DNA from 3 places in the Paenibacillus andongensis genome. Region 1 is predicted to be linked to each of the others. Evidence: riboswitches for the same ligand, from Rfam matches in the RefSeq annotation. Region 1 holds a riboswitch; each other region holds the start of a gene.
The links. A riboswitch is a leader RNA that binds a small molecule or an ion and turns the genes downstream of it on or off. The one in region 1 is predicted to bind cyclic di-GMP.
Positions count from the first base shown of each region.

Region 2: it holds a riboswitch for cyclic di-GMP, as region 1 does, so the genes downstream of both, NYR53_RS12190 (sensor domain-containing diguanylate cyclase) here and NYR53_RS32915 (putative bifunctional diguanylate cyclase/phosphodiesterase) in region 1, are expected to answer to the same signal.
Region 3: it holds a riboswitch for cyclic di-GMP, as region 1 does, so the genes downstream of both, NYR53_RS00150 (PilZ domain-containing protein) here and NYR53_RS32915 (putative bifunctional diguanylate cyclase/phosphodiesterase) in region 1, are expected to answer to the same signal.

Region 1 is NZ_CP104467.1:7,330,401-7,337,834, reverse strand. Features, by position in the region: gene rluF (23S rRNA pseudouridine(2604) synthase RluF) at 1-178, shown strand, start outside; gene NYR53_RS32930 (S-layer homology domain-containing protein) at 439-2,799, shown strand; gene NYR53_RS32925 (hypothetical protein) at 2,944-3,105, opposite strand; gene ilvA (threonine ammonia-lyase IlvA) at 3,272-4,528, shown strand; cyclic di-GMP riboswitch class I at 4,593-4,681, shown strand; gene NYR53_RS32915 (putative bifunctional diguanylate cyclase/phosphodiesterase) at 4,768-6,306, shown strand; gene NYR53_RS32910 (BMP family lipoprotein) at 6,563-7,434, shown strand, end outside.
Region 2 is NZ_CP104467.1:2,772,478-2,779,911, forward strand. Features, by position in the region: gene NYR53_RS12165 (nucleoside hydrolase) at 1-312, shown strand, start outside; gene NYR53_RS12170 (ABC transporter permease) at 340-1,161, shown strand; gene NYR53_RS12175 (ABC transporter permease) at 1,166-1,954, shown strand; gene NYR53_RS12180 (ABC transporter ATP-binding protein) at 1,970-3,031, shown strand; gene NYR53_RS12185 (adenine deaminase) at 3,053-4,765, shown strand; cyclic di-GMP riboswitch class I at 5,035-5,120, shown strand; gene NYR53_RS12190 (sensor domain-containing diguanylate cyclase) at 5,219-7,434, shown strand, end outside.
Region 3 is NZ_CP104467.1:27,198-34,631, reverse strand. Features, by position in the region: gene prmC (peptide chain release factor N(5)-glutamine methyltransferase) at 325-1,209, opposite strand; gene prfA (peptide chain release factor 1) at 1,209-2,285, opposite strand; gene ychF (redox-regulated ATPase YchF) at 2,320-3,420, opposite strand; gene NYR53_RS00150 (PilZ domain-containing protein) at 3,499-4,233, opposite strand; cyclic di-GMP riboswitch class I at 4,336-4,423, opposite strand; gene tadA (tRNA adenosine(34) deaminase TadA) at 4,703-5,140, shown strand; gene NYR53_RS00140 (DUF1697 domain-containing protein) at 5,153-5,698, opposite strand; tRNA gene NYR53_RS00135 (tRNA-Arg) at 5,835-5,908, shown strand; gene NYR53_RS00130 (stalk domain-containing protein) at 5,968-6,810, opposite strand; gene NYR53_RS00125 (MFS transporter) at 7,018-7,434, shown strand, end outside.

The DNA of each region.
Region 1 (7,434 bases):
GCAAATCCGACGGATGTGCGAAGCGTTTGGGTATCGAGTAGTGCGTCTACAGAGGGTTCGGATCATGCATATCCATCTGGGCAATTTAAAAGTGGGTAAATGGCGGAATTTGACGCAAGGTGAAATGCAAGATTTAATGCATACACTTAGCAAAGAGAACACCCAATCAAGAAAATAATTGCAATAAAATATACACATGCACGTGCATTCGATAAAAGGGTGCTCGGACATGTGTTTTTTTGTTGAGTTATCTTAGATTTTTAGCCATAAATCGTTTCGATCTGGTGACATTTCGTGTAAATAAAAAATAAAGCATTAATCTAGTTTTCTAAAGCAACTTTTTCCAGTTTTAAACGTCAAGGATTATTATGGAATCTCTATGTTTCTAATGCTTTAAAGCTGTTATTGAAACGTAAAACGTTGAGGAGGAAGATGACTTTGAAATTAATCAAACAAGCAGGAACGTTGGTACTCGCTTCGACACTGCTGCTAACTGCTGCACCTGGGGTTTGGGCGGCCGAAGCTGCTGTAGGAAGCACATCCATTGCACCCCCTATATCTCCTGGTAAAGAGGATAAACAGCTAGATGCCAAAATAACCAAAGAACAAGCCATTGAACGAGTTAAGACCTACATAACGCTGCCGGAAGGCTATACGTTTCAATCCATCAGTCTGAATGCTTATTACAGCATGAATGGCCGGAATTTCCCAACGTGGAACATTAATTACACCAAAACGGTGAAAGATCGGAATTACGGCTCATTAAACGTATCGATTAACGGCTTAGACGGAACGCTGACCTCCTTTTACATGAATGACAATGACCCTGACCACAAACCAAGCTATCCGCCGAAAGTGGATTTCAAAGCTGCCAAGGAAGTCGCTTCTGCCTTTATAGGCAAAGTGAATCCAGATAAGCAGAAGGAGCTTGTATACAATGATACAGAAGAAAATGCCTTTCGTACGCCGCTGAATGGTAATTATCAGTACAATATTCGGTTCGATCGATCTGTTGGCGGTGTGCCTTTTGCTCCGAATGGTATCAGTGTGGTCGTCAATGGGGAAGGACAGGTTACGAATTATAACTACAATTGGGATGACAATGTCACGTTTCAGCAGAATGTAACGCCGATTTCCAAGGAGAAAGCTGCTCAAATGTTCCGCGACAAGGCAAATCTTTCTTTGCTTTATCAGATTCCATATGGTGCAAAAGGCAAGAAATTACCGATTATTTCTTATATGCTGGGTGGCTTTTCCCTAAATGCAGAAACCGGTGAGATCTGGAATCCAGTCAAAGGGATGGAAGATACGGAGGGGAATAAGCCGTTAACCGACAAGCCATTGGCTGCTAAGCCTACTGCTACGTTGGACCTGACGAAGGAAGAGGCTATTAAAAAGGTGAACGAGGCTTTCAACCTTTCTTCTGACTACAAAATCCAAGAAGCATCCTATAATGAATCGACCAACCCTGAAACAGGGGAAACCAATTCGAACTGGAATTTAAGTTGGAATGAGGCGACTGAGAAGGATTCCAAAGTTAAAATCGTTGGCAAAGGCGCATGGGCTAGCGTGAACAGCAAGACCGGAGAGATTATGAATTTCAACAGTTACATCCCTTACGGACCTGACGCTGATAAAGATATTGAGGGTAAAATTGCTCTGGAAGATGCGATAACAAAAGGTGTTGATTTTGTGAAAAAGCAGCTTCCTGCTTATACCGATCAGTTGTCGCTTCGTGCACAAACGGCTAAAAGTTATTCGGAAGATCAGCTGAAGCATATGCGTAATTGGGATATTAGTTTTAAGCGTGTGATTGATGGTGTGAATGCCGGGAACGAAGAAGTAACGGTAAGCATCGATCGTGTGACTGGTCAAATTGTCGGCTATCACTTCTCCATCAGCAATATGCCATATCCACTGCAAAAGCCGCAGGTGATGGCGATTGATAAAGCCAAGGATCTCTGGCTCGCGCAGTTCGACATCAAGTTAAATTATGTGGCCCAAGGCAGCGGGTTCATCGGTGGCATTCCACTGGAGAAATACAGAGTGATGGTAGCGGCTGGGGATGTTCCGCAATCCATGGATATGAAAACAGACGGGAAACTCGAAGCCAAGCTTGTCTATTCACTCGTTCCCAAATTCAACCGTGAACCTTTCCTCTTGGATGCGCAAAACGGTCAATGGCGGAATAGTGAAACGGGTGAAGTGATTTCCTTGGATAAAGTGACAGTAAGCGACATTGACCATCACTGGGCTAAAAATGAGCTTCAGCTTATGCTCGATTATCAAGCGCTGGATGTGAAGGATGGCAAAGTAAATCCAGATCAAACGATCCAACGGGGTGAGTTGGTTAAAATGCTTGTTATTGCCATGAATGGCGGTAACGGTGGTATTTATTACGGGGCAGAACGGAAGGCGTCTTTCGCCGATGTGAGCAAATCTTCTCCTTATTTTGCCTATGTCGAAAATGCGGTTGATCGCGGTTTGCTGGATGTAGGTGCTGATTTCAATCCGGAAGCTGCAATGAATCGAGAAGAAATGGCTCAGCTAATTGTGAAGGCGCTAGGCTACAAGAGTCTAACGAAGTTCGATGGTATTTTCAATGGTAATTTCGCAGATGCTGTTAAGCTTAAGCATGTTGGTGACGCAGCGATTGTGGTGGGGCTGAATATTATGTCTCTGAATGATGGACAATTTGAACCTCAGCAAGAAGTGACAAAAGCACAGGCGGCTAGCGCCTTCTACCGCTTCTTGCAAAAACGTTCTGAGCTTCAGGAGCAGCCTCGGTACTATTACTAAGTAAGAGCTCGAGTTAGTTAACTCCTCTCATAACCATAAAAGAAGCCTCTAAATCCACTTATTAGTGGGTTTGAGGCTTCTTGTGGTTGAGCGGGAAATAGATGTTAATGTACCCTCTCTGATTAGGGCTCTTACATCCTAGCTCTAGAACATTGGGAATACATAACGAACTAGGAAATACAGAACGCCGAAAATGATGACGATATAAGCAGCGTATTTGATGAAAGTAGAAGCAACTAGACTGGAATCCGATTTTTTCTCCACATGGCGTTCTTCGATATCGATATTGCGAGGCTGAGTCGACATTTGAATCACTCCTTTGAAGTTGTATTGCTATGTAATACCCTGCTGGGCATGAAGTGAAACACAGGAAGAGCGCTGCCAATATTATTTTCGTACAGGCGGACAGAGTTGTGCTACAATAATCTGTAAAACTTTAATAGCTTAATGTGGAGAAAGGAAGTAAGAGAAAATGGTTGTTTCCAGTAAAGTAGGTTTGGAAGATATTATTAGGGCCAATCATGTGCTCAGCAGGGTGATCGAACCATCGCCTCTGCAACGCAATGAGCTGCTCTCTAACTTGTATGAATGCAACGTTTATCTTAAACGTGAAGATATGCAAATTGTTCGTTCTTTCAAAATTCGCGGAGCGTATAATGTGATCCAAAGCTTAACACCGGAGGAACGCGAAGCGGGTGTCGTGTGTGCGAGCGCTGGCAATCATGCGCAGGGCGTGGCTTACTCCTGTAAACAGCTCGGTATTGAAGGCAAAATCTTCATGCCGACTACAACGCCTAGACAAAAGATTTCCCAAGTTAAGCTATTCGGCGGATCTTTTGTTGAAGTTATTCTCACAGGTGATTCATTCGATGATTCCTCTAACCAAGCCAAGGCCTACTGTGCTCAAGAGAATAAGGTGTTCATACACCCTTTCGATGATGTCCGTACGATTGCCGGGCAAGGCACGGTTGGCCTCGAGATTTTGAATCAAATGCCCGAATCTCCTGACTTCATCTTTGCAACGATTGGCGGAGGCGGCCTTGCAGCGGGAGTTGCGACCTATCTGGATAGTGTTTCTCCACGAACGCGCATCATCGGTGTTGAGCCGGAGGGCGCGGCAAGCATGACGGAAGCGCTGAAGCAGGGGAAGGTCGTGACCTTATCCACGATTGATAAGTTCGTAGATGGAGCAGCCGTGAAGCAAGTGGGCGAGCTTACCTTTGAGATTTGCAAAGAAAAGCTGGAGGATATCGTCATTGTTCCTTCCGGCAAGGAATGTACAACCATTCTGGAACTTTACAACAATAACGCGATTGTCATTGAGCCCGCCGGCGCACTCCCGGTCGCAGCGCTTGATGCCTATCGGGAGCAGATTCGCGGTAAGAATGTGGTCTGTATCATCAGCGGTGGCAACAATGACATTGACCGTATGCAGCAGATTAAAGAAAGATCGCTTGTGTATGAAGGCTTGAAGCACTACTTTATTCTTAATTTTCCGCAGCGTGCTGGAGCCTTGCGCGAATTTCTGGAAGAAGTCTTAGGACCCACAGACGATATTACTCGATTTGAGTATACGAAAAAAAATAATAGGGACGATGCTCCGGCGCTGGTCGGCATTGAGCTCAAAAATAAAGATGACTACGAGGGGCTTATTGAGCGCCTATCTCAGAAAGATTATGGCTATATTGAAATAAATAAGGATCCCAAGCTCTTTAACTTGCTTATTTAAGGAAAAATAGCCAAATGTGGAATGAATATGATATAGTTAATTAGTCCCATTTATTGCTTCTTAATATCGTAAAAGGCAAACTTATCGAAAGATAAGGACGCAAAGCTTCAGATCTAAGGTTGCCCTCGCAACAATGATGGCTGGGCTGCCGACAGGTTGCAGTTTACCTAAACAGGTACACCTACGGCTATTCCGATTCGGAATAGCCTTTTTTTAATATCAGATACGGAGGTTTAAGAATGAGAGGCATATTTTCTAAGTGGATACAGCAAATGAAAGCGCAAACGTTGGTCTATATGGGCGTACTGGGCTTCTTTTTGTTGACCGTGAATCTACTTGCTGCTGCTTCTTTCTCCTTTTCACCTTACGTTTTCATTAGTATGCTTGTTCAAGCACTAATCTGTTTATTTTTTGCGAAGAGTATCCATCAATTGCTCCTTACTAGCAAAGAGCAGGAAGAAAAGAGCAAACAACTAGCCTTTCTTGCCTATCACGATACATTGACGGGATTACCCAATCGCCGTTTGTTTAATGACCGATTGGAGCGGGCACTTCTGCACGCGAAGCGTAATGAGCAACTGGCGGCTGTTATGTTTCTGGACATGGACAGGTTCAAAGATGTCAACGATTCATTAGGTCATGCCTATGGTGATCGTTTAATCCGCCTTGCAGCAGAACGTTTGCTGGGATGCCTGCGGGGATCGGATACGGTGTACCGCCAAGGTGGCGACGAGTTTACTATTTTACTAGAATCTTTTGCAAAACCTGATGACGCAAGAGTTGTAGCTTCTCGAATTCAAATGGCTCTGGAAGAGCCTTTTATCCTGGATGGGATGCCAGTAACCATAACGGCTAGTATAGGGATAGCTCTGTATCCGTTAGATGGCCAGCTGCCTGAGCAGCTTATGGCGTTTGCAGATGAAGCGATGTTTGCGGCCAAAAACCGGGGACATAACCAGTTCCAATTCTATGCCTCTGACATCGATGCCATGGTGAAGAGCAAAGCTCACATAGAGAAAGAGCTTCGATCGGCCTTAGATAACAATCAATTTGAAATCCTATATCAGCCTCAATATGAAATAACAAACCGTAAATTAATCGGAATGGAAGCGATCATTCATTGGAGCAAGGGAGACAACCTCCTAGCACATAGCATGGATTGGAAGAAAGCAGCCGAGGAAATGGGCTTCATGATCCCTATCGGGAAATGGGCTGTACGAACGGCTTGCAGACAGATGAGAATCTGGCAGGACGAGGGCTATACACCGCTGAGAATGACCCTAACAGTAACAGCTTCGCAGTTTAAAGATGAGCATTTTATTGAAGAAATTGCTGTTGTTTTGAAAGAAACAAGTATTGATCCGATGTTGGTGGAACTGGACCTTACGGAAAGTATCACATCATCTAATGTACAAGAGGCTAGCGAGAAATTGATTATGCTGAAGAAATTCGGTGTGCGTATCGTGATGGATGACTTGTGTACAGGCCTATTTACACGAAGCGGGCTCGAAGGGATGCCGCTTGATAGCGTTAAATTAGATAGTAATTTGATTCGGGATTTGGTAGACGACAATGAGAATCAACTGCTGGCTGCTGCCATTATTCGCATGGCTCACCGTCTAGGTCTGAATTTAATTGCAAAGGGTGTTGAAACAGAGGAACAACTTGAGCATTTGAGACTTTTGCAGTGCACGGAAGTGCAAGGAATGCTGTTTAGCAGCCCGCTGGGAACCGAACAATTCATGAGACTTATGAACGATAAAATTAACAAAGGGTAATCTAGATTTTATTGACCGGTGGTAGTATAATAAATAATTGGGGCTTGAAACCTATATTGTAGGGGCTTACAAAAAGACCATGTCAACTTGTATGACATAACGAATTATGTTATTTTGCAGGTGTATCGCTTTTCTCTTGGGTTTCAACATGATACACTCATCTATAGCCAGTCTTACATAATTTAACTTATTTTGGTCAACCTACAATGTAAGATTTCACGGTTTTAAATTAAATGATTCTATGGGGGTAATAATGATGAAGAAAATGCTTTCAACAGCTCTTATGGCTGTAACGGTTTCTGCATTGGCTCTTTCCGGCTGTGCCAAAAAAGAAGAAACGAAACCGGCGGCTTCAGCAACTCCAGCTACTACTGCAGCAGCTTCAGCAGCGCCAAGCAACAATAGCGGTAAAGACTTCAAAATCGGAATGGTTACCGATATTGGTGGCGTCAACGATAAATCTTTTAACCAAAGTGCATGGGAAGGTTTGAAGGCGCTTGAGAAACAAACAGGCGTTAAAGTGAAAAACCTTGAGAGTAAAGGCGATGCAGATTATACGCCTAACTTAAACCAATTCGTTAAAGACGGCTACAACCTGACTTGGGGTATCGGCTTCTTGATGGGCGATGCACTAAAAACAGTAGCCACACAAAACCCTAATGCTAAATTAGCGATCATTGATAATGTCGTTGAAGCTCCAAACGTAGAATCCGTAACATTCTCTGAGCAAGAAGGTTCTTACCTTGTTGGGGTAGTTGCAGGTCTAACAACAAAATCCAACAAAATCGGTTTCGTTGGCGGTATCGACATCCCGGTTATCAAACGTTTTGAAGCTGGTTTCGTAGCTGGCGTTAAAGCGGTTAATCCAAATGCTAAAGTTCAAATTAACTATACAGGCGCTTTTGATAAGCCTGATCTTGGTAAAGCAGCAGCAGCTACGATCTACAACGATGGCGCTGATGTTATTTTCCACGCAGCTGGTTCCACTGGTAACGGTGTATTTAACGAAGCGAAAGACCGCGCGAAAAACGGTAAAAAGGTTTGGGTTATCGGCGTAGATAAAGACCAATCCCTTGAATTCGGCGATGAAGTCACACTGACTTCCATGTTGAAACGTGTTGACACAGC
Region 2 (7,434 bases), 3.1 Mb from region 1:
GAGCTCGGTGATTCTCCAATAGCTCGTTATGTTCAGGAAAGCACCGCGAATTATATGAAGCGTTACTATGAACGTAATGGGGTTCGGGCCTGTGCGCTTCACGATCCACTTGCTGTCGGTGTGGCTTTGAATAAACAGCTGGTCACAACACGCCATTATTACGTTGATGTTGAAACTCGCAGTGAGCTGTGCGACGGACAAACCGTATGCGATTTCCAAAACCGCTTGTCCAAAGAGGCGAATGTTCATGTATGTACGGAAGTATCGGCTGACGAATTCCTTCAGCTTTTTATAAAAGCACTGCGTGCCTAGCGAACCCAGGAACAGGAGTAAAGCTACATGAAAAAAAAGTTCTTATTTTTATTATTGCTACCGGGACTACTGTTCCTGACGATTTTCATGGTGGTACCGATTCTACTCACGATAGGTTCAACCTTTTTCGATAAAGGGGCATTTACACTTGGAGGGTACTTAAATTTCTTTAAAGACCCTTATTTTCTCAAAATCGTCTGGACGACGCTGCGTGTCAGCTTGGTAACTACCCTATGTTGCATTTTGCTTGGATTCCCTGTAGCTTACTTTATCTCCAAACAGAGTCCGAGACAAAAGGCGATCTTACTTGCATTGGCTATTTTCCCGCTGCTTACGAGCTCGGTTGTCAGGTCTTTCAGTTGGATGATTATTTTAGGTAAAAAAGGGCTGCTCAATAATGCCCTGATGGCCATTGGTCTCATCCAAGAGCCTCTTGATATTTTGTACACGCCTGCCGCGATGATGATTGGTCTTCTCCATTTGTTTCTTCCGCTCATCATTATTACGTTGGTCGGTGTTCTTGAGAATATAGATCCGGATCTGATCAAAGCGGCGGAGAGCTTGGGAGCTAACCGATTTACGGCTTTCGTCAAGGTCATCGTGCCGCTTAGTGTACCCGGATTAATTATAGGCAGTATCCTTGTTTTTGTCGGAAGCCTGACAGCTTACACGACACCGGCTTTGCTCGGAGGCAAGCAGCGGGTCATTTCCACATTCCTCTATCAGAATGCGATTACACTGAACGATTGGTATCTCGCCTCCGTCATTGCCGTGATTATGATCGTGATCACCTTTGTGGTTATTGCGCTTATGAACAAACTGGCTACTAAATTAAATCCGAAGGGGTAGAAGTATGCGGGAGAAGAATCGAGGACTGGCCTTATTTACGCTTCTTGTCTATATGTTCTTGCTCGGGCCGCTCGTCATTATTGCATTTGCTTCATTTGAGCCGGGGAGTGTATTGAAATTCCCACCGACAGGATTTTCATTGAAATGGTACCGCAACATTTTGGAAGTCAAGATGTTCATGACGACCGCGGGTACCTCGGTTATCGTATCGATGATCGGTAATTTGTTTGCCCTACTGCTTGGTATCCCAGCAGCTTATGCGTTAAGCCGGTTTGAGTTTAAGGGAAAAGGAGCGCTTAACGCGATTTTTATTTCCCCTGTACTTATTCCGGGTATCGTGCTTGGGTTTACGATGCTCAAGTATCTTATCGTCACCTATCACCTGCCGATCTATGCAGCATTGCTGATTGGACATACCGTGATTATGCTTCCTTTTATTATCCGCGTTATTGCATCAAGCTTATCGAATTTCGATTTTGCGATTGAGGAAGCCGCGTTAAGTCTTGGCGCCGGTCAGCTTAAAACCTTTTTCAAAGTCGTCCTACCGAACATCAAGTCCGGTATTATCGCGGCCATTCTTATTGCATTTTTAGAATCATTCAATAATGTCGACATCTCGGTCTTTATGACGGGTCCCGGGGTCAGTACACTGCCAATTCAGATGCTGACGTATGTGGAGAATCATTTTGACCCTACTATTGCCGCTATTTCTGTTTTACTCATGCTCTTCACTGCCGTACTTATGTTCATCATTGAACGGTTAATGGGTTTATCCTATTTCACCAAACGATAACGGAGGCTTTCATCCATGGCATTGCTATCACTGGAAAATATTTCGGTTGCCTATGACCAGCAATATATTCTGCAGGACTTCAACCTCAGTGTTGAAAAAGGAAGTCTGATCTCACTGCTCGGTCCAAGTGGATGCGGGAAAACGACGACTTTGCGGCTAATTGCGGGATTTATCGAGGCAAGGGCGGGCAAATTTTCACTAAACGGAAAAGATTATACGCACGTCCCCGTCAACAAACGGAACTTCGGATTCGTGTTTCAAAGCTATGCTTTGTTTCCGCACTTATCCATTTATGATAATGTCGCTTTCGGTCTGCGTCTTCGGAAAGTAAGCGGGGCAGAGATCGATCGGCGGGTCCGGAACATTCTGGATATCGTAAGCTTGTCCGGCTTCGAAAAGCGGTTTCCGAAGGAGCTATCTGGCGGCCAAAGACAGCGGGTTGCTATTGCCAGAGCGCTTGTGATCGAGCCGGAACTGCTGCTATTTGACGAACCGCTAAGCAATTTGGACGCTAATTTGCGTATTAACATGCGGGTGGAGATCCGCCGCATCCAGCAGGAGCTTGGTATTACTACGGTCTATGTATCGCATGATCAGGAAGAGTGCTTCTCCATCTCCGATCAAGTTGCGATTATGAATAAAGGCATCATTGAACAGCTTGGTGCACCAGCGGCGATATTTAAATATCCAAAAACGGAGTTTGTGGCTCGGTTTATTGGATTTACGAATTTTATTACCTTCGATTCAAGGTTCGATGGAAATGAAGAGATTGCGTTGAAGGTGAAAGACTATATGTTCGCCGTTACGAAGCATGCCAGTAAAGGAGAACAGGTGGGCAAGCAAGGCGCTATTCGTCCGGATGATGTTGTGATTGGCATGCCTGATGAAATTGAGGCAGGAACGAATCGTTTGACAGGTCGTGTCAAAGTCAGTACTTTCCTTGGAAGAAGCTATCAATACGTTGTCGAGACGGAGCTGGGGAATTTCACAGTGAATAAAGAAATGGAACTTCCTTACCAGAATGGTCAAGAGGTCCGGCTTCTTTTTCCTAGCGAGAAATTAGTTCTAGTGGAGTAATGTACCTGGAGGCGAAGGCAGATGCGTGTAGATTTACTGATTGAAAATGTCCGAATTTATAATAGTTATTTTAAAACATTCATCCAAGGCAATGCGGCGATCTTGGATGGAAGGTTTCTATATATCGGAGGACGGGCTGCCGATAGCTTCGAAGCGGCTGAGCACTTGGACGGACAAGGACGTTATATGATTCCCGGCCTTATTGATATCCATTTGCATATCGAAAGCACGATGGTCACGCCGGAGACGTTCTCTTACGGACTCATTCGTAACGGTGTTACAACCATCGTTCCAGAACCTCATGAGATCGCCAACGTCTTCGGACTTGACGGGGTGAAGGAATTCATTAAAGCTAGCAAGCATTGTGTTGCTGACATGTTTTATGCCATCCCGAGCTCGGTTCCTGCCACTTCAATGGAAACGACCGGAGGCGCGATTGAAATCGAGGATTTGGACGAGCTGCTTCGTACAGAACGCATCATTTGTTTAGGCGAAATCATGAACTACGTAGATGTGATAACAGATCCTGATTGCAAAACGAACCACATCTTAAATCATATCCGCACTCATTATCCTCACCTCATTATTGAAGGACACGTGCCGAAATTATTGGATCTGGACTTGCATCGAATGATCTATAGCGGTGTAGATTCCGATCACACGCATCAATCGATCGAGGGGATGGAAGCTCGGATCGCTGCAGGGATGTTTATTGAAATTCAAGAAAAATCGATGACGCCTGAAGTGATGGCGTATTTGATGGAGCATGAGGTATCTGAGCACTTTTGCTTTGTTACCGATGATGTGATGGCTGATTCCTTTGAGCGTCGAGGGCACTTGAATCACCTTGTTCGCAAAGCGATAGGCATGGGCATGAAGCCTGAGCAGGCGATTTATGCCAGTACGCTTTCGCCAGCCAAAAGAATGCGGATGTATGATCGCGGCGTAATTGCGCCCGGTAAAATTGGTGATTTTCAACTGATCTCCGATCTGGAGCAGCTGACAATCGATCAAGTATACAAGCATGGCCGCAAGGTCTATGATGCTCGCGAGCCATACAAGCCAACTGTCCATGCACCAGCCTTTCCAGCACACTACTATCAAAGCGTTCATATGTCGCCTTTAACAGAAGCGGACTTCACCGTGAACACAGAAGCAGCGGATGGCCGGTATGCCTGCCGAACCATGATGGTGAAGGATGGCTCCACGTTTACAGAAGAGCATCAGGTCGATGTAGATGTTCGTCAAGGAAAGCTTAACTGGTCGGAGAGCGGCTATGGACTCATTGCTACGTTTGAACGCTACGGGAAAAACGGGAATCGCGCTTATGGTTTAATCGGCGGGGATACGATCAAGCGTGGAGCCATAGCAACGACGTATTCTCACGATAACCATAACATGCTTGTTGTGGGGCATAATCCAGTCGATATGATGATCGCTGCTAATGAGGTCATCAAGAATCAAGGGGGCTTCAGCGTAGTTGAGAATGGCGAGGTGATCGCTAATCTTGAGCTGCCTGTCGGCGGTATTTTAACGGAAGTCCCTTTGGAGCAAGTCGCCAAGGAAGTTGAGCAGCTGCGCAAGGCCATGGAATCGTTAGGCTACTGCCATTATAACCCGATTATGTCCATCAGCACGCATTCTTTACCCGTTAGTCCTGCGTTGAAAATAACGGATTACGGTTTAATTGATGTAAATGAAGGGAAAGTTGTGCCTTTAATCATACACAGCTGAGCTTTCGCCGATTCAAGGTGGAGGCTAATGGAACTCATGGAATAAGGGGCTGATCTAAAAAGTAGATAAATCTACTTGAGGAAAGCCTCTTTTTTTTGAGGTAAACCTGCATAATGGCAGGCTTTTCCATTTTTCAAACGGTTTTAGAAAAAATATCTGCACTTTCGCAGTAATTGTGGGCTGTTTTTATAATACTTTAGAACTATATATTGTGTTGTTATTTATAGTCCATTATAATCAAATGAGATAAATACAAATACATATAAGAATACCGTTAAAGGCAAACCCGCAGAAATCCGGGGACGCAAAACTAAAGGGGCTATAGGGCAATGCGCCACGCCAGCCAGTTGCTGTAAAAGAAAACCACATCTCTCTTAAGTTGATGTGGTTTTTTTGAACGGAGATCATAGGCAGCTATTCAACCTAAAGACTATTGCACAAAGAAATTCATCATTGGAGGTTGATGTTGCCATGTCGCTTCGCCGGAAAATCATCATCTACGTAGGGTTAACCACGCTTTGCATGCTTTCACTTCTATACGTGATTTCAGAGAGGGCTCTTCTGCGCAATTATGAGCAGATGGAGCTTGAAAGTTTGCGTGAAAACATGAAACAAAACCTTCTTTCTTATTTTGATGAGTATACAAATTTAGGTGCAATTGCGATTAATTATGCTGGTTGGGATGATACATACAACTTTATCGATAGGCCGACGATTCCTGCTAATAACGATCCTTATCTCACAGTCAATTATACCGATTCCTTGTTTATGTCAAGTCGTCTTAATATAACGCTTCTGATGAACAACGGAAAGCAAGTTTACTTCGGTAAAGCCTATGATTATGGCAATAACAGCCCACTCGGCTATCCAAGTACATTCATACATACCTTACAGACTGAATATGCTTCCTTCCTTGAACAGTCGGACGCTTCTTCCCGGAAGATGGGGTTATTGCTTGTTGATAAGCAACCGGTAATCGCAACTTCATACCCAATTCTAACGAGCAACAATGAAGGACCCATTCACGGAACCTTGGTTTTTGCGCGTTTCTTAGACTCGAATTACATTCAGTATATTTCTGAAAAAACGGACTTGCCTTTAAGTATATCTATTGTGGATCCATCTTTTACACCTCCTCTTCAAGCTACAACCATAATGGGTCCCAAAAACCGCGCGCTGCCGTTTTGGACCGAGTCTGATAAATCGACGATCACAAGCTTTTCGCTGCTAACAGACGTCAATAATAAACCCGCCGTTCTCTTGAAATTCGTGAAACCGAGAGAATTATATAAGGAAGCTCAAAGAAGTATCTTATTTTACTTGTTCTATTTTGGGCTTTCCGGACTGGTATTCTTTATCATTATTAGCTGCGTCCTTCAGCGGACGATATTTGCTAGATTGAACCGCACGATCTTTGGGATGAATGTGATCAAAACCAAACAAGATTTTTCGATTCGCATTCAGGAATCCGGCAAAGATGAGATTACCCAGCTCGAGAATTCGTTTAACCACATGATGATGTCGCTGGAGCAATCGCAGAACGAAATTCATTATCAAGCAAATCATGATAATTTGACCGGTCTCAACAATCGAAGAGCTTTTTTCGAGTATCTGGAGAAAATCATTTCACAAAACCATCAGCTTCCATTCCGCTTTGCCATAATCTTCATCGACTTGGATCGCTTTAAGCTGATCAACGATACGATGGGACATCATAGGGGAGACTTGCTGCTGATCGAGATTGCCGAGAGATTACGGCTTTGTATGAAGGAGGGCGAATTCCTTTGCCGCTTGGGGGGCGATGAGTTTTGCATCGTTTCCCATGACGTTCATGATTCCAAGCCAATTGAACACCTGGCAAAGGTCATCAAAGAGACGATTAATGTGCCTTACGATCTAGATGGCTATCGTGCCACGATTTCAGCCAGTATCGGAATTAGTCTGTATCCTGATCATGGAAAGGATTCGGAAAGCTTGTTGCATCATTCTGATATGGCTATGCTGGATGTCAAAGAATCCGGAAAAAATAATTACCGTTTGTATTCGGAATCGATTGAAGCGATTCGGACCAGAAGAATGCTTTTAGAGCAATACTTGAAGTGTGCGATTGACAACGACGAGCTTACGCTTCATTACCAACCAAAATTGGATTTGGCACGAAATAAAATGGTTGGGGTGGAAGCACTGCTTAGGTGGACGAACAGACAACTTGGACATGTATCTCCTTATGAATTTATTCCCATTGCTGAGTATTCCGGAATCATTAATGAGATAGGTGAATGGGTCATGCGATCAGCATGCAGGCAATTCAACGCATGGCGAAAGCAATCAGCGGACATGCCTCTTATCGTTGCTATTAATATTTCAGGCGCCCAACTGCTGCGGCCAAACTTTGTTGAACGAATTCGCGGGGTATTCGCAGAAGAAGAGGTTGATCCCTGCCATTTCGAGCTGGAAGTGACGGAAAGCTTTGCGATCGAAAACTTTGAAGAAGTGATCAACATATTGATCGAATTACGTAATCTAGGTTTTATGATTTCCATTGACGATTTTGGAGCAGGCTACTCTTCAATGAAATATGTATGTCAGCTTCCCATACAATGTATGAAAATTGATAAAACGTTGATCGATCAACTGGCAGATAACATTAGAAGCCAAGTTGTTGTATC
Region 3 (7,434 bases), 340 kb from region 1:
TCTTACTAGAACCGATTACCTCGGAAATAGTCTGGTGACTCAATACCTCCGAAACAACCACGGTAGCTTGGATGTATGAGTGAAAAACATCGCTAAAGTGACTCTACTGCTCATAAAAGCAGCTTTAGCGATGGAAAACACTCTTATCAGACCCCTATTACCTCTGAAACAACCTGGTAGCTTGTCTGTAAGAGTGATAAACATCGTTAAAGTGACTCTTCTGCTCTTATAAGCAGCATTAGCGATGGAAAACACTCTTATCAGACCCCAACACCTCAGTACCGTCAAATATATCGCGTTCTTTCCCAACGCTACGAACTCCCTCTAGTCTCGCGAACGGATCGCGATCACGTGGCGATCAATACCCTGGAGATCCGGCACGAATCGGATCTCGTCCCAGTCCGCGGCGGCGCGCAGCATCCCCGCCACAGCCTCCGCCTGCCGTATGCCCACCTCGAACCCGACCACGGTCGGGATTCGCGGCAGCTGCGGCAGCTGCGAGATCATCCGGTGGTACAGGTCGAGTCCCTCGACACCGCCGAACAAAGCTGTGTGCGGCTCAAACAGCCGCACCTCCGGCATCAGCGCCGGCAGGTCGCCATCAGGGATATACGGTGGGTTAGACACCAGTATATCCGGCGCGATCCGGCGCGCAATAAAGGGCTCGAGAAGGTCCCCCTCGAGCCACTCCACCCGCGCAGCCACGCCGTGGCGCTGCGCATTCACTCGAGCCATCTCCAGCGCTGCCGCGGAGATGTCGCTGGCTATCACGCGCCACGCTGGGCGCGCGTGCGCCACCGTCACCGGGATCGCTCCGCTCCCGGTGCCCACATCCGCAAGCAGCGGAGCGCCTTGCGGGAACAGACGCGAGCCCTCGTGGAGCAAAGCTTCCACGAGCAGTTCCGTCTCCGGCCGAGGAATCAGCACGGCCGGGCTAACCGCAAAAGGAAGGCCGAAGAAATCCTGCTCGCCGGTAATATACTGCACCGGCTCACCCGCGGCCTTCCGCTCCACTAGCTGGCGCCACGTCTCCACCAGCTCCACAGGAAACTGTTCCGAGAAACGGAACAGCAGTTCCGTCCGACTGCAGTTGAGCAAGTGCTGCAGCAGCAGTTCCGCACAGGAAGCAGCCTCGGACACACCGAGCTTCCCTAAAAAAGAAGAAGCCTCAACAAAGGCTTCTCTTATACTCTTAGCAGCAATTGGCATCACATTGCCTGCTCTGCATTATCCAAAGCATCGGACTGCGCTGCAATCGTGAGCGCCGAAACGATCTCTGCCATGTCACCATTTAGCACAGTTTCTAAGCGATGCAAAGTCAAGCCAATACGGTGATCGGTAATCCGACTTTGCGGGAAGTTATACGTACGAATCCGCTCGGAACGGTCACCTGTACCCACCTTGCTTTTACGCTCGCCTGCATACTTCGCTTCCTCTTCCTCACGCATTTTATCCGAAATCCGTGCACGTAGTACTCGAAGCGCTTGCTCCTTGTTAGAGTTCTGTGATTTGCCATCCTGACAAGTCGCTACGATCCCTGTAGGCACGTGCGTTACACGCACAGCGGATTTCGTCGTATTAACCGACTGACCGCCCGCTCCACTGGAACAGAACGTATCTACGCGAATATCCGCATCATGAATGACAATCTCTACATCTTCCGCTTCCGGCATTACCACTACCGTCGACGTTGAGGTATGGATACGTCCGCCTGATTCCGTTACCGGAATTCGTTGTACACGGTGCGCCCCACTCTCATACTTCAACTTACTATAAGCGCCTTTACCCGTAATCATGAAAATGATCTCTTTAAACCCGCCCAAATCGTTCACAGAAGCATCGAGAATCTCCGTTCTCCATCCTTGCGCGTCCGCATAGCGCGTATACATCCGATACAAATCGCCCGCGAACAAAGCAGCCTCATCTCCGCCTGCCGCACCGCGAATTTCGACGATTACGTTCTTATCATCATTAGGGTCTTTAGGCATCATGAGCATTCTAAGTTGTTCTTCCAACTTGGCGGATTGCTCGCTAAGCTCTTCAATCTCCATTTTGACCATTTCACGCATTTCGTCGTCCAGCTTTTCGTTCTGCATCACTTTGGCATCGGCCAGCTGTTCGCTCACACTTTTATATTCGTTATAAGCATCATAAGCTTCTTGAAGATCAGATTGCTCTTTCGAGTATTCTCTAAGCTTCTTCGTATCACTCGTTACATCCGGGTCACACAACAGTTCACTTAATTTTTCATAGCGGTCCACAATGGACTGAAGTCGATCCAACATATAGGATCACTCCTTTCTTTACTTTTTTGATGAATTACACATTAAATCTGAAATGCATGACGTCCCCGTCATTTACCACATACTCTTTACCTTCGAGACGCACTTGGCCTTTTTCTTTCGCACCATTCATCGACCCTGCAGCTGCTAAATCATTATAAGAGACGACTTCAGCACGGATAAATCCACGTTCGAAATCGGTATGAATAACACCAGCCGCTTGAGGAGCTTTCGTTCCCTTGCGAATTGTCCATGCTCTTACTTCTTGCACCCCAGCTGTGAAATACGTGTACAAGCCAAGTTTTCTATAAGCTGCTTTAATCAATCTATTCAAGCCGGACTCTTGAAGTCCCAACTCTTCGAGGAACATCGCTTTTTCTTCGTCTTCCAGCTCGGCGATTTCGGATTCAACCTTCGCACTGATCGACACCACTTCGTTGTTTTCGCCCTCAGCAAACTCCTTCACAATTTTCACAAAAGGATTTTCATCTGCTGTTGCTACTTCATCTTCACTCACATTTGCCGCATAAAGCACCGGTTTCATGGTCAATAAATGAAGGTCGCGCACGAGAAGCTTCTCATCATCGCTGAGATCCAGGCTGCGTGCCGGTTTATCTGCATAAAGCGCTTCTTTAATACGCTCCAAACACTCCACTTCAGCCAAAACCTTCTTGTCGCCGCCCTTGAGGTTTTTGCGCGAACGTTCGATCTTCTTTTCTACCGACTCAATATCGGCCAAAATTAATTCAAGATTAATCGTTTCGATATCGCCGATCGGATCCACTTTACCGGAAACGTGGGTAATATTATCATCTTCAAAACAACGAACAACATGCACAATGGCATCCACTTCACGAATGTGTGCCAAAAATTTATTTCCAAGCCCTTCGCCTTTGCTCGCGCCTTTTACCAAACCCGCAATATCAACGAACTCAAAGGCTGTCGGGACAATGCTCTTAGGCACAACAATCTCTACCAGCTTCTGCAATCTCTCGTCTGGTACTTCAACTACCCCAACATTCGGATCGATCGTACAAAACGGATAATTCGCAGATTCTGCCCCCGCCTGTGTAATTGCATTAAACAATGTCGATTTTCCTACGTTCGGTAGACCGACGATACCTGCTTTCAAAGCCATTGTAGTTACAACTCCTTAATTTTCGAAAATCATCCTTCTTATTATATAGCACTTGGAACGCAAAAAAAAGCCTGAAGGCTATTGATTCGCCGCAGACTTTTTTTCTGTCGCTTTTTTAAATTGCGCTTCCCGCTTCTGTACGAAGTAAGTTTCGATCTGATTCGTAAGGATGAAACCCCTTAAAGCATTGGTTTTTTCAGTTGGAATGTCGATATAGCTAGCCCCATAATAGAAACCATTTTCAACCTTTTCTTTTCTTACAATTTCCATCGAACAGGGTATCGTAAAACCCAAATCCAGCTCGACTTCAAGTTGTGAATGCTTTTGAACGATTTTATCAATCATAGCATTATCATTTATGGTAAAACCTAAGCCGTTGATGGATATATTTTTGATTGAAATGCCAAGCGGGTTCTCAAATTGATGTTTATTCCTTTTATTCATATCCTGAAGCCCGAATAAGCGACCTGTATGGGTCACATCCACACGTGGGAATTCCCGTTTTTCTGCGAATTTTTTCCGATTTTCAGGTGGATTAATGACGATGACGGAGCCGAATTCTTTGGCAACAACGGTTGTATTCATCACAAACAAGCCGGATTTGGTATATACCGTCATTTTCGCTTTATCGCCAAGTTGAAAGACATCGTATTCCGGCAATTCAACCTCAATAATGTCTCCGAGTGCATAAGTTAGCACGCCAGTGGCTACGAAATCGTCTTTTCCCAACATTGCCTTACTATCGATTAGTACGTCAGCGTCATATCCCTCCTTGCTTCCGTAATATTTCATGACGTTATATCCGTTGGCCATTATAAGTAACACCTCTCCCTTTACCCAAGTTATTCCCTATATAAAAAGAAACTGCCCCTAATGTAGGAGCAGCCTATTACCTTAATCAATAAAGCATCGATTTTCGGTAACCAGGCTGCCGTAGTTCCATTGGAACCGTAGACCCTCAGCTTTGCGTCCTTGCTTTTCAACAAGTTTGCCATTTTCGAACCTTGCTATCTTATTTCTACCTATCACGTTCTATATGGTCTAAAAGACCTACTAATATCTATCATTATACCTAGCCCAGTTGCTATTATCAATAAAATTCCTTGCATAGCTATTCTATTTGTTGTATGTAATGTAGAAAGATTAAATATCCACAGCTTTTTCAGTTATCCACAAAGCTATCCACAGGTTGTTAACAACGGAATGAATGTTCGATTGTTATGCACATGTGGATAAAAATATAATAGCGAGGTGTCCCCCTGTGGATGAACATATCCCCTGGATGAAAGAAGCGATTCAAGAGGCTCTCAAAGCCGAAGCCATCCGAGAAGTACCGATTGGTGCAGTCGTTGTCCATCAAGGTCAAATCATTGGCCGCGGCTACAATTTGCGTGAAACAACCCTCGATCCTCTCGCTCATGCTGAGATGATCGCCATCAAACAAGCGAGCGAACATCTTGGGGCCTGGCGGCTTTTGGACTGCCAGCTCTACGTCACCCTTGAGCCTTGCCCGATGTGTGCGGGCGCGATTGTGCAATCGCGGATTCCGCAGGTCATCTACGGCACCATTGATCCGAAGGCCGGCTGTGCCGGAACGCTTATGAATTTGCTGCAAGAGGACCGGTTCAATCACCGTGTCGATGTCATTAGCGGCGTCTTGCAAGAAGAGTGTTCGACGATGCTGACCCAATTTTTCCGTAAATTACGCGGCAAAGCTTAAAAATTCCTGCATCTAAATCAGCATCGCCGCTGCCAACTCAGCCAGTTTATTCATCGTATTCCAATTGCGTGTAGTCGCCGTATCCCCAAGCTTCTGGATATTGCTCGCAAGTTTTGAATCCAGAACACTTTGACGAAATAGAAAATAAATCTCTCCCCCGTGAATCTGAAATTCATCCTTGTCGCTTTTTCCATTGGATAGGATATCAGCGGTTTGTTGCGGGGGCATTTCCGTTAGAACAGAAATTTGGATGCTTTCACCTTCTAACAGAGCATCTGCATCGTATGGACAACTCCCTAGGATCAGCTCTAACTCCTCAACTGTGCGCAAAATTACCTTAGGCGATACACCAACGGCTTTGCTGATTTCCTGCTCGATACGCTGGCGCAGCGGTTCCACCGCCTCCTCCTCGGACATGAACAAGACATTGCCGCTTTGCAAATACGTTTGCACCTTAGCAAGTCCCGCCGCTTCCAGCGTCTTCTTCAAATCCGCCATCTTGATTTTGTTCTTTCCTCCTACGTTAATACCACGCAGAAAAACAATGTAAACTTTCATATCGGCATCCTCTTCCTTTGATCTGATATGTCCCTATCCTATTCTGTACTAAAATGTACCTCTCTTGTCGCGAAGAACTTCGACCACCCAAAAGGTTGCACCACGAAAGCCTTCGTGCTATCATAATTCTTGCTAAGCGCCCGTAGCTCAGCAGGATAGAGCAACAGTTTCCTAAACTGTAGGTCGTACGTTCGAATCGTATCGGGCGCGTAACCTTTCACAATGATAACGCCAGGTATCGGTTAATAACCGCTAACCTGGCGTTTTGATTATTGTTCCGGACAATGATTAATTTTTAAAGCTACATTCATACTTTCTTTAAATTTGTTGATATATTGCTCAAACGCTTTGGGATCTGAACTCCCGTTTCCGTTATATGACTCTGCTGCATCCTGCATCTGTTTTGCGTAATTGGTCATAATTTCTCGACAAATAGGTCCTGAAACCGGCGCTGTAGAAGCTGGAGCTTGTGTAGGGACCACTGGTGGAATATTCGGAGTCGACATGTCTGTCGTCTCATTTACCTGCTGGTATCTCCACTTTTTTATATAATCGAACTCTGGTGTTTTGTTCTTCAGAAATTCCTCTGCATCCGTTCGGTTTATTGCAATGAAACCCATTACTTTATTATTAAGCAATTTACTGACAATTAGCATATCCGCGGGTGAATTGGCAACCAGGCTAGATAGAAAGATGATATTATCGTTATCTTTGTTTGAATCATTAGATACGATTAGATCTATTTTCATATATAGACCATATTCATTGGAAATAAGTTGAACATTCTTAGCACTATGCTCTTTGGCTTTCTCGTTAAATGAATGAATATTTGAGGCGAAATCTTTCATTGGATTAGGGATAGCAAGGTCAACGTTATATTTCTCAGAATCCCACGCAACAGAGGCACCGGTTTGTTTCAATAAATAAAGTGGGACTAGGGTACGACCGTCACGTATAGTAGCTGGCACATCTTCTACTTGAAGCTCTTTCGCTCCGAACAAAACGTTAACGATTGGATCACCATTATACTCACCGTGAATACTTGACGCACTGACTACTCCTGTAAAGCAAAGAAACAAAATCATGGTTACAATTATTTTCTTTTTTCTCATAATATTAAGTCCTCTTTTCAAAATATAACGTAATCTCAGGCTTGATAAGTCATTTCGACGTTTGGTAAGGAATCCCTACCTTAGATATTCAAACGCTAACAAACATCCAATCATAGCCTAGCCGCAATCGATGTTCTATAATAAAACGATAGATTTCTTAGTCCTCATTTCAATCCAGAACCTAATCCGAAAGGAGCTCCCTCTTCGATGACGAGCATCAAAGCTTCATCCTCCTATCGCATTCCGCTCTTCTGTATAGTCACCTTGCTGTTCTGGATGTCAATGTATACGAGCGTTCCCATTATGGCTCCTTACGTAGAATTCCTGGGCGGGAACCACCAGTTGGCCGGATGGATTGTCGGTATGTACGGGATCTCCCAAATGCTGTTGCGAATTCCCGTAGGTATCATGTCAGACCGATTTCATAAGAGGAAGTTATTTATTACCTTTGGCCTGCTGTTCACGGCTCTAACAGGGTTAGGACTATGGATCACGCATGATTTCACATGGATCCTTATTCTCCGAGCACTGGCAGGCGCAGCCGCAGCAACCTGGGTTGATTTTACCGTATTATTTACGAGTTACTATAAGCATGAAGATTCAACAAAAGCGATCGGTACGATC